3 regions of the Pseudomonas sp. DTU12.1 genome follow, and region 1 is predicted to be linked to each of the others. Evidence: riboswitches for the same ligand, from Rfam matches in the RefSeq annotation. Region 1 holds a riboswitch; each other region holds the start of a gene.
What was found. A riboswitch is a leader RNA that binds a small molecule or an ion and turns the genes downstream of it on or off. The one in region 1 is predicted to bind cobalamin.
Positions count from the first base shown of each region.

Region 1 (3,274 bases):
CCCAGTAGATGTCCATTTGCTGATCCGCGACGCTCCGGTAGGAGTCCTCGGCGTCCAGCATCACCACCAGCGTATCGGCATCACCGACCTGCCCCGCCGCAAGCCGACGCCCGGTGGTGATCTCGATGGAACGGCCGATGCGGTTCAGCGGCACTTTATGCTGGGCCGCCAGGGCCTGGACGCTGGTGATCCCGGGGATGACCTCGAACTCAAACGTACAGCTGCCACTGGCCAGAATCGCCTGCAGGATGCGGATGGTGCTGTCGTACAACGCCGGGTCGCCCCAGGCCAGGAAGGCCCCCACTTCGCCGTCGGCCATTTGTTCGTTGATCATCCGCTCGAAGGTCTGTTGCTTGTCGCGGTTCAGATCCTGCACAGCCGTGGTGTAGTCGATCTCGCCACGCACACGCTCGGGGCAGTCGGCTTCGACAAAGCGGTAGGCATGCCCGGCGTCGATGTAGGTCTGGCAGATCTCCCGGCGCAGGTCGATCAGTTTGTCCTTGCTCTGGCCCTTGTCCATCAGGAAAAACACGTCGGTACGGTTAAGCGCCTTCACCGCCTGCATCGTGATGTAGTCGGGGTTGCCGGCGCCAATGCCGATGATCAGGATCTTTTTCATGAAGGTGTTCTCAGTGCGGGGCCGGGATTTTGCCATGTTCGCGCCACTCAGGTCTCGTGCGTTTCCAGGCGCAGACGCCAGACGTTGTTGAAACGCAGCTCGGTAGAAGACAGCGGCTCCACATCAATCAGGTAAAACATAGCGATGGGTGCCTGCATGACATGAAGCAAAGCGGCACGAACCACCGCCGGATGCGTAACCGCCATCACATGGCCGGGCTGCTCTGCGACGCGTTGCAGCCACTGGCTGACGCGCTCGCACAACTGCGTCACGGACTCACCACGGTGAGGCGCGCTGGTGCTGTCGGTCAGCCAGGTCGTCAGTTCGTCGCGGTCGATGTCATTGATATCCCGACCGCGCCAATGGCCCACGTCCATATCGCGCAACCCGTCATCAATCGTGGCGTGCTGACCGAACAGCGTCGCCGTTTGCCGGGCCCTGGTCTCAGGCCCGCATAACAGGCGTGGCGCTTTTTTGAAACGTGCGGCCAGCCTCAAGGGCGACGGCGGCGTTTCCAGGGCTTCATCAAGGGCGAAATGCCCAAGCTTTTGCGCGCGGGTCGCACCATGGCAAATCAGCGTCAATCGGGTGCTCTGCATGGACGTGCGGCTCTGGTGATCAAGCGAAGCAAACATATTACAACGATCCAGACCCACCGGTTCGACCACTGGATAAGTTGACCAACGGTCGCGGGAATGTTCAGATGCCGGCCTGTTTCAGGTGCCTCATGCCGCCGTGCATGGGGTGAAACGGGAAACCGGTACGCTCGATCGAGCAAGTCCGGTGCTGCCCCCGCAACGGTATACGCGTGACCCCTTCGACACACCACTGTGGCCAGAACGCCATGGGAAGGTGAAGGGTTCGATACGCGTGAGCCCGGAGACCGGCCTGGAATTTCTGTTTGGCAAAATCCTGCGGTGGGCGGGCATGGGCCGGTATTGGCGTGTGCTCGATACCTTCTCCTGCGTGCTTCTGCGAAGATACTTTTCGAGAAGACTATGATTTTTCAACGCGGCGTCACTTCTGGCCCAACCTTGCTGTTGGGTTGTCTGTTCAGTCCCCTGCTACTCGCTGACAATAGTGCCCTGGAACTCAAGGCACAGACCGTTTCCGCGCCATCGGTGGAATCCACCACCGTGGCCGACATGGCCCAGTACGGCAGCAAGGTCGAAATTGTCACCCGCCAACAGATCGAACGCGCCGGCCCCAGCGCAGATATCACGCGGGCGATGCAGATGTTCATCCCCGGTTTCTACGTGGCCCCGAAAAACGGCCCGTTCGACTACGGCACCTATTCCCTGTTGGGCGGGCGCAATGACGACACCCTGATCCTGCTCGACGGCGTACGCCTGAACAACCGCCTGTACGGTGGCCTGTACCTGGATACCTTGCCGGCCAACGCCGTGGAACGCATCGAAGTGCTCAAGGGCGGCCAGAGCCTGTTGTTCGGCACCCAGGCCGTGGCGGGGGTCATCAACATCGTCACCCGCAGCCCGCAGACGCGCGACGTATCCGGCGAAACCAACCTGGGCGTCGATACCTTTGGCGGCACCACCGGCGATGCCCGGGCCGAGCGGATTTTCAGCAATGGCCTGGGCGACCTGGGTTTGCTGGCCTATGTCAGCCATAACGTGTCCGAGGGCTACCAGCCCTTTCGTAACCGCGACATGAGCAACGTCACCGACAAGAAACGCTCCTACGAAGTCACCACACTCGGCGCCAAGGCCATCCAGTCTTTTGGCGATGACTCGCGCCTGGAGCTGTTTTACCAGTACACCGATGCCAACCTGGACTTCGCCGGCGCCACCAACAACCGCAAGACCACCAACGACCGCGTGCAGCAGATTGCCACGGCGACCTTCGAACAGAGCATCAACGAGCGGCTGAGCTACTTCGTCAAGGGCCATATCAACGACTGGGATACCCGCTACTCACGGGTCAACAACACCGCCAACGGCGGCACCGTGATGCGCAATCACAACGACTACTGGGGTTTTACCGACTGGGGCGTGCAGGCCGAGGGCAAGGCCGAGCTTGCAGGCGGCCATATGCTGGTATTCGGTACCGATAACCAGTGGTTCAAGGGCCAGGACGATGTGCTGGTCATCGACAATAACAAGGCCGAAGCCCACGCCGTTTACACCCAGTTGCGCCCGCAGATCGACGCCCTGCCCGACTGGCATCCGAGCCTCGGCGTGCGCCACGAAACCATGAGCGGCGGCGACAGCGCCACGGTCGGCATGCTCACCTCGCTCTACGACCTCAACGCCAACTGGGCCCTGCGCGGCCAGTACGGTACGGCCTACAAGCTGCCGAATGCCGAGCAACTGTTCGTCAACGAACCCGGCGACGAGATCGGCAACCGCAACCTCAAGCCGGAGAAAAGCCGCAACGCCGAGCTGGGCCTGGACTACAAGGGCCTGCTGGCCGACCGCGAGTTCAGCACCAGCGTGACCCTGTTCAAGCGCAAGATCACCGACCTGATCACCCTCGACGACATCCAGTGGGTCAACGGCCAGGGCCAGATCCAGGTGCGCGGCTTCGAAGCCGATGCCAAGTTGGCGCTCAACGATCAGTGGAGCCTGCAGGCGGACATGACCCGCAACCTGACCGAGTCGCGCACCGGGGTCACCATCAACGATGTGCCGAGCTTCT
Region 1 is NZ_CP045254.1:2,449,291-2,452,564, reverse strand. Features, by position in the region: gene cobF (precorrin-6A synthase (deacetylating)) at 1-619, opposite strand, end outside; gene GDV60_RS10730 (histidine phosphatase family protein) at 667-1,218, opposite strand; cobalamin riboswitch at 1,321-1,526, shown strand; gene GDV60_RS10725 (TonB-dependent siderophore receptor) at 1,618-3,274, shown strand, end outside.

Region 2 (3,274 bases), 840 kb from region 1:
CAGCTGCACGCCCTGCTCGGCCAACTCCACCAGGCGCTGGATACCGTAGCGCCAATAGCCAATGCCACCATGCAGGGATATCAGGATGACCTTGGCGTGACGCAGCACCTCGTCCACATACAGGTCCACCGACGCGTGGTTCTGCACCTGCATCGGGTTGGCCAGGCGCAGGCTCGGATAGTCATCGGGCAGTTGCTGGGCCGCTTCGGCCAGCAGCGCCAGGCTGGAATCACCGCTGCACAGGATCACCAACTCGGCGGGAGTCTGTCCAAGGTCGGCGATGTTGTCATCGGAGACGAAACCGCCGGGCTGGGTCCTGAGCAGATGCATGGGTTAAACGCTGAGGGCGGCGCGCAATTGCGCTTCGAGGCCCGCTGCATCCAGGTCCTGGCCGATCAGCACCAGGCGCGTGATGCGCGCTTCGTCAGCGCTCCAGGCACGGTCGAAGTGTTTGTCGAAACGCGTGCCCACGCCCTGGATCAGCAATCGCATCGGCTTGTTTGGAATCGCTGCGAAGCCTTTGACACGCAGGATGCCGTGCTGCACCACCAATTGGGTCAAGGCATCGAGCAGCAGTGCTTCGTCAGCCTGTGGCAGGTCGATGGAGATGGAATCAAAAGCATCGTGATCGTGATCGTCTTCACCTTCGTGGTGATGATCGTGATGGCTGTGGCGCCCGTCGATATGCTCCTCGGAGCCGGCACCCAAGCCGATCAACACGTCCAGGGGCAGGCGACCACTGCTGGCTTCGACGATTTTCACCGCTGGAGGCAGCTCTTCGGCCACTTCCAGGCGCACGCGGGCCAGGTCTTCGGCGCTGATCAGGTCGGTTTTGTTGAGGATCACCAGGTCGGCGCTGGCCAGTTGATCGGCAAACAGTTCGTGCAGCGGCGATTCGTGGTCCAGGTTGGGATCCAGTTTGCGCTGGGCGTCGACCTGATCCGGGAAGGCGGCGAAGGTGCCAGCCGCCACGGCTGGGCTGTCGACCACGGTAATCACCGCGTCAACCGTGCAGGCGCTGCGAATTTCCGGCCACTGAAAAGCCTGCACCAGCGGCTTTGGCAGGGCCAGGCCGGATGTTTCGATGAGGATATGGTCCAGATCGCCACGACGCGCGACCAGTTCACGCATCACCGGGAAGAACTCTTCCTGGACGGTGCAGCACAGGCAGCCGTTAGCCAGCTCATACACACGGCCGTTGGCCTCTTCTTCGGTGCAACCAATGGAACACTGCTTGAGGATCTCGCCGTCGATACCCAGCTCACCGAACTCGTTGACGATCACGGCGATACGGCGGCCCTGGGCGTTATCCAGCATATGACGCAGCAAGGTGGTTTTGCCCGAGCCGAGAAAGCCAGTGACGATAGTAACGGGGAGTTTGGCCAGTGTTTTCATTGGATGCCCTTTGGGGCGGGCATACGGGACGACTGGCCCTGCGGCGACGCGCAGGCGCTGGATTCGTCACCGGATCACCCCGCCCGGTTGAAATGGAAAATCGGTTGCGAGGCAGGTCTCCTGGCTTGGGGCTTGCCGGCCTGGAGGCTGGCGCTGGCTGCGCCTTCCCGCCGGATACAGGCAGTGGCGTGGCAGTCAGATAAACCCTTTACAGTTGCGGGGGCAGCCGCGGCATCGACCGCGTTCCCTTCTTAGCTTCGGCCTGGGCCGAAGAACCTCGAAGGTGCAAGGCTACGCAGTGCGAGAGGACGGGTCAATGTCGGCAAACCCAGATCAATTTTTACCCCACGGCACTCTGAGAAAAAACCTGTATCACTCTGCAGGCCTCGGCGGGGAACAAGTTTGAATGGGGCGCCACACATTTACCGATTCATGCATTTGCAGCCCTGTTGGCATTGCTCACAGGAGTCCATCTGCGGTGAACGCCCTATACAGCAGTGAATTCGAGGATCTGTCATGACACTTTCAATATCTCAGCCCCACAATCTCTACTCTCCGCCGATCGCACCGGGCAACAACCAAGGGGCGGCTGAAGCCAGCGGTAACAGTCGCACAACCCGTGCAACGCCAGAGGAATCACGCCCAACACGTTCTCCCTCGTCCTATAACAACAAGCGTCTGCTGCAAGAGGTAAAGAAACACTTTAGGGAGTACGCAGCGGGGGCCGATGACAAATACGTCAACTTTAATGAGCTAAAAGAAGCTGCCGGCCACCGTCCAAGCACTAGAACATTTTCTGCCCAAGCATCAGCAGTTGCGGATGAGCTGCTCAAACGCAGTCGCCTACTTAACGAGTTGGATATTGGCGTTGGGTTTACTTGGGATGGACGGGGCTTGAAAGATCAAAGGTTTGATCATGACAACCTTGATCACATGATCGGACGGTTGCCTGACAGGGTCAAATTCAAGTGGCGATCCTAAGGATAAACCTGTTGAAACAAGCACCTATACTCACCAACCATCGGTACGTCTGACGGTACTGCGATCAAAACCTCAGCCAGCGTTCAAGGTGTTTGAGGCACATCCCTCACACATGCTCTCCAGCGCCTTGTTTCGGGTGCCCTTGATTGGGTGAAACGGGAAACCGGTAAGCCGTAGTTGCGGGGGCAGCCACGGCATCGACCGCGTTCCCTTCTTAGCTTCGACCGGGGCCTAAGAACCTCGAGGGTGCAAGGCTACGCGTGCGAGAGGACGGGTCAATGTCGGCAAACCCAGATCAATTTTTACCCCACGGCACTCTGGGAAAAAACCTGTATCACTCTGCAGGCCTCGGCGGGGAACAAGTTTGAATGGGGCGCCACACAGTCACCGATTCATGCATTTGCAGCCCTGTTGGCATTGCTCACAGGAGTCCATCTGCGGTGAGCGCCCAATACAGCAACAAACTCGAGGTTCTGTCATGACTATTTCAATGTTTCAGCCCAACAGCCTTCACTCGCTGCCAATCACGCAGGGCAAAGACAGCAATCAACCCCCGCCCTCCAAAACTGACACTGCTCAGAACCAATGGGCAGACGACACCAGTGGCGCCAGCCGAACAACGCGAGCGACGCCGGGGGCATCATCTCAAGCAGACTATCCATCGTCCTACAGCGACAGGCGCCTACTCAAGGAGGTGAAGAAGCATTTTAGACAGTACGCAGCGGGAGATGGTGACAGGTACGTTAACTTTAATGAATTGAAGGAAGCCGCCGGCCAGCAGCCGACCAGTAGAACCTTTACTACGCACGCGTCAGCAGTGGCCAAGGAACTTCTCAACCGTCCTAGCCTGCTTGACGAACTGGATATAGGGGTTGGCTCTACTTGGAGGGAGCCAGGG
Region 2 is NZ_CP045254.1:3,284,740-3,288,013, forward strand. Features, by position in the region: gene cobN (cobaltochelatase subunit CobN) at 1-330, opposite strand, end outside; gene cobW (cobalamin biosynthesis protein CobW) at 334-1,395, opposite strand; cobalamin riboswitch at 1,488-1,690, opposite strand; gene GDV60_RS26570 (hypothetical protein) at 1,912-2,376, shown strand; gene GDV60_RS26575 (hypothetical protein) at 2,855-3,274, shown strand, end outside.
Region 2: another riboswitch for cobalamin. It lies ahead of cobW (cobalamin biosynthesis protein CobW); the one in region 1 lies ahead of GDV60_RS10725 (TonB-dependent siderophore receptor).

Region 3 (3,274 bases), 610 kb from region 1:
GCTCGGCTGCGGGGAAGGCGTTGTCGGTCATGGCCCTATCGCGGGCAAGCCCGCTCCTACAGTTGCAATGCAATCCCCTGTGGGAGCTGGCTTGCCGGCGATAGCGGCGTCCCGCTCGGGCGCAAACAGCGCAGCCACCGCAGCCGGGTTCGACGGGAAATAAAAGTGCACATAGGAGGCCGTCATCCGCCCCTGGCGATACACCGCCTCGGCACCGCGCCCGCCATTGGGGCTCATGCCACGGGCAATCGGCTGCCATTGCGTGCTGGTCAGGGAGTGATGATAGGTATGGCCGCGCAGCACGCCTTCCGGCAATTCCACCGTTTGCAGGGCCAGGGCCGCCAGGCGTTTCTGCATGACCGCATCGCCTTGCAACAGCCCCAGCAGTTCGGCGCGAGTGCCCTCGACATCGGTCAATGAGTCTAGCAAATAGAGCATGCCGCCACATTCGGCCAACAACGGCTTGCCGGCGGCGTGATGGCCACGGATCGCCTGCAGCATCGCGGTGTTTTGCGACAACGCCTGATGATGCAGCTCGGGGTAACCACCAGGCAGATAGAGGCTATCGGCATCGGGCAACAGTTGGTCATGGATCGGCGAAAAGAAGCGCAACTCGGCGCCCATCGCCCGCAGCAAGTCGAGGCTCGCGCCATAGGTGAACGCGAAGGCTTCATCACGGGCCACGGCAATCCGCACCCCGGCCAGCAAAGGTTCGGCCTCGATCAGCTCGGGTGCGGCGAACTCCACCGGCGGTGGCAGCGCTACCTCGCAACTGCCGGCCAGGGCTTCGGCGGCCGCATCCAGGCGCAGGTCCAGGTCGTTCAACTCGCTGGCCTGCACCAGGCCCAGGTGGCGGCTGGGCAACTCGATCCCGGTTTCCCGGGACAGTGCACCGTACCAACGCAGGCCTTCGGTCAGGCTGCCTTCAAGCAATTGCGCATGGCGCACGGTCCCGACGCGGTTGGCCAGGACCCCGGCGAACGGCAGGTCCGCCTGGTAACGCGCCAGCCCCAGCGCCAGGGCGCCAAAGGTCTGGGCCATGGCGGTGCCGTCGATCACCGCCAGTACCGGCACGCCAAAGTGGCGCGCCAGGTCGGCGCTGGAGGGGGTGCCGTCAAACAGCCCCATCACGCCCTCGATCAGGATCAGGTCCGCCTCCCCCGCGGCTTCCCACAACAAACGGCGACTTTCCTGCTCGCCCACCATCCACATGTCCAATTGATAGACCGGCGCGCCACTGGCGCGCTCATGGATCATCGGGTCGAGAAAGTCCGGGCCGCATTTGAATACCCGGACCTTGCGCCCCAGGTTGCGGTGCAAACGGGCCAGGGCGGCGGTGACAGTGGTTTTGCCCTGGCCTGACGCCGGTGCGGCGATCAGTACGGCTGGGCAATGGCGCGGCTGATTCAAAGTTCGATGCCTTTCTGTGCCTTGATACCGGCCTGGAACGCGTGCTTGAGCATGCCCATTTCGGTCACGGTGTCGGCCATTTCAATCAGTTCTGGCTTGGCGCCACGACCGGTGACCAGCACGTGCTGCATCGGTGGCCGGGCTTGCAGGTCGCTCAACACTTGGTCCAGGTCGAGGTAGCCGTGCTTGAGCGCGATGTTCAGCTCATCCAGCACCACCAGGCCGATGGACGGGTCCTGCAACATTTCCCGGGAGACTTGCCAGGCCGCTTCGGCGGCGGCGATATCGCGCTGGCGGTCCTGGGTTTCCCAGGTGAAGCCCTCGCCCATCACATGAAACCGCACCTGCTCGGGGAAACGGCGGAAGAACAGTTCTTCACCGGTGCTGTTACGGCCCTTGATGAACTGCACTACGCCGCATTGCATGCCGTGCCCCATGGCGCGGGCCAGCATGCCAAACGCCGAACTGCTCTTGCCTTTGCCATTGCCGGTCAATACCAGCAGCAAACCGCATTCATTCGGTGAATTGGCAATGCGCTCATCAATCACCGCTTTTTTGCGCAGCATGCGCGCCAGGTGGCGTTCGTCACGATCAGGGGAATCAGTCATGGCAGCTCTCCGTTGGGGCTGGACAAAAACGGCGGGCAGGAAAAGACAATTTCTATGAAGCCAAGCATCGCCCACCGTGATGCTGTTGGATGAATCAGGCCGGTCTCCGGGCTCATGAGTGGCGCCCTGTTGAGCAGGGCGGGCCGACGATGCGCCTTCCCATATCGCACGCGATACAGTGGCAAAAGCAGCGTCTTGACTCATTTACCGTTGCGGGGGCAGCGCCGGGATCGTGGCCGCACTGTAGAAAAGTGCGCGCCCTCACCGGCTTCCCTGTTTCACTCGATCGACGCGTACGCCACAGAGCACCTGAAACAAGCGGCGAAGGTTAGTGGGTTGGGGGTACAGCGTCAATTAAAGCCGGCCGCGCACTTGAACCATCGCCACGGGCCGTACCTCTATGACTACAGGCATTGAGGAGAAAAACATGCACAAGACCCGACTCGCCGTACTGATCATGGCCGCAGGCGCACTCGCCGCCTGCGGGGAAAGCTCAACGTTGCAGGTGTCCGACGGCACCGGGCCTTCGCCCAAGCTGCCGGAACCAAACAAAACCCTGATCCCCACTGTCAACATCGCCCCGGCCGTTGGCTGGCCCGATGGCGCCAAGCCCCAGGCCGCCGCGGGTACCCAGGTCGGCGCCTTCGCGGAAGGCCTGGACCACCCGCGCTGGCTGTATGTATTGCCCAATGGCGACGTGCTGGTGGCCGAGACCAACGCGCCGCCCAAGCCGGATGACTCCAAGGGCATTCGCGGCTGGGTCATGGAAAAGGTCATGGGCCGCGCCGGCGCGGGTGTGCCCAGCCCTAACCGCATCACCCTGCTGCGCGATGCCGACCATGATGGCGTGGCAGAAACCCGCACGGTCTTCCTGGAAAACCTCAACTCGCCCTTTGGCATGACCCTGGTGGGCAACGATCTGTATGTGGCCGATTCGGACAAGCTGCTGCGCTTCCCTTATCAACCGGGGGAAACCGCGATCAAGGCGCCAGGCACCAAGGTCATCGACCTACCGGGCGGCCCGCTGAACCACCACTGGACGAAGAACGTGGTGGCCAGCAAGGATGGCAGCAAGTTGTATGTGAGCGTCGGCTCTAACAGCAACGTCGGCGAAAACGGCCTGGAAGCCGAACAGGGCCGCGCTGCGATCTGGGAAGTCGATCGGGCCAGCGGCACACAGCGGATTTTTGCCTCCGGCCTGCGTAACCCCAACGGCATGGCCTGGGAGCCGCAAAGCGGCAAGCTGTGGACGGCGG
Region 3 is NZ_CP045254.1:1,837,002-1,840,275, reverse strand. Features, by position in the region: gene bluB (5,6-dimethylbenzimidazole synthase) at 1-31, opposite strand, end outside; gene GDV60_RS08140 (cobyrinate a,c-diamide synthase) at 28-1,410, opposite strand; gene cobO (cob(I)yrinic acid a,c-diamide adenosyltransferase) at 1,407-2,018, opposite strand; cobalamin riboswitch at 2,098-2,346, opposite strand; gene GDV60_RS08130 (sorbosone dehydrogenase family protein) at 2,446-3,274, shown strand, end outside.
Region 3: another riboswitch for cobalamin. It lies ahead of cobO (cob(I)yrinic acid a,c-diamide adenosyltransferase); the one in region 1 lies ahead of GDV60_RS10725 (TonB-dependent siderophore receptor).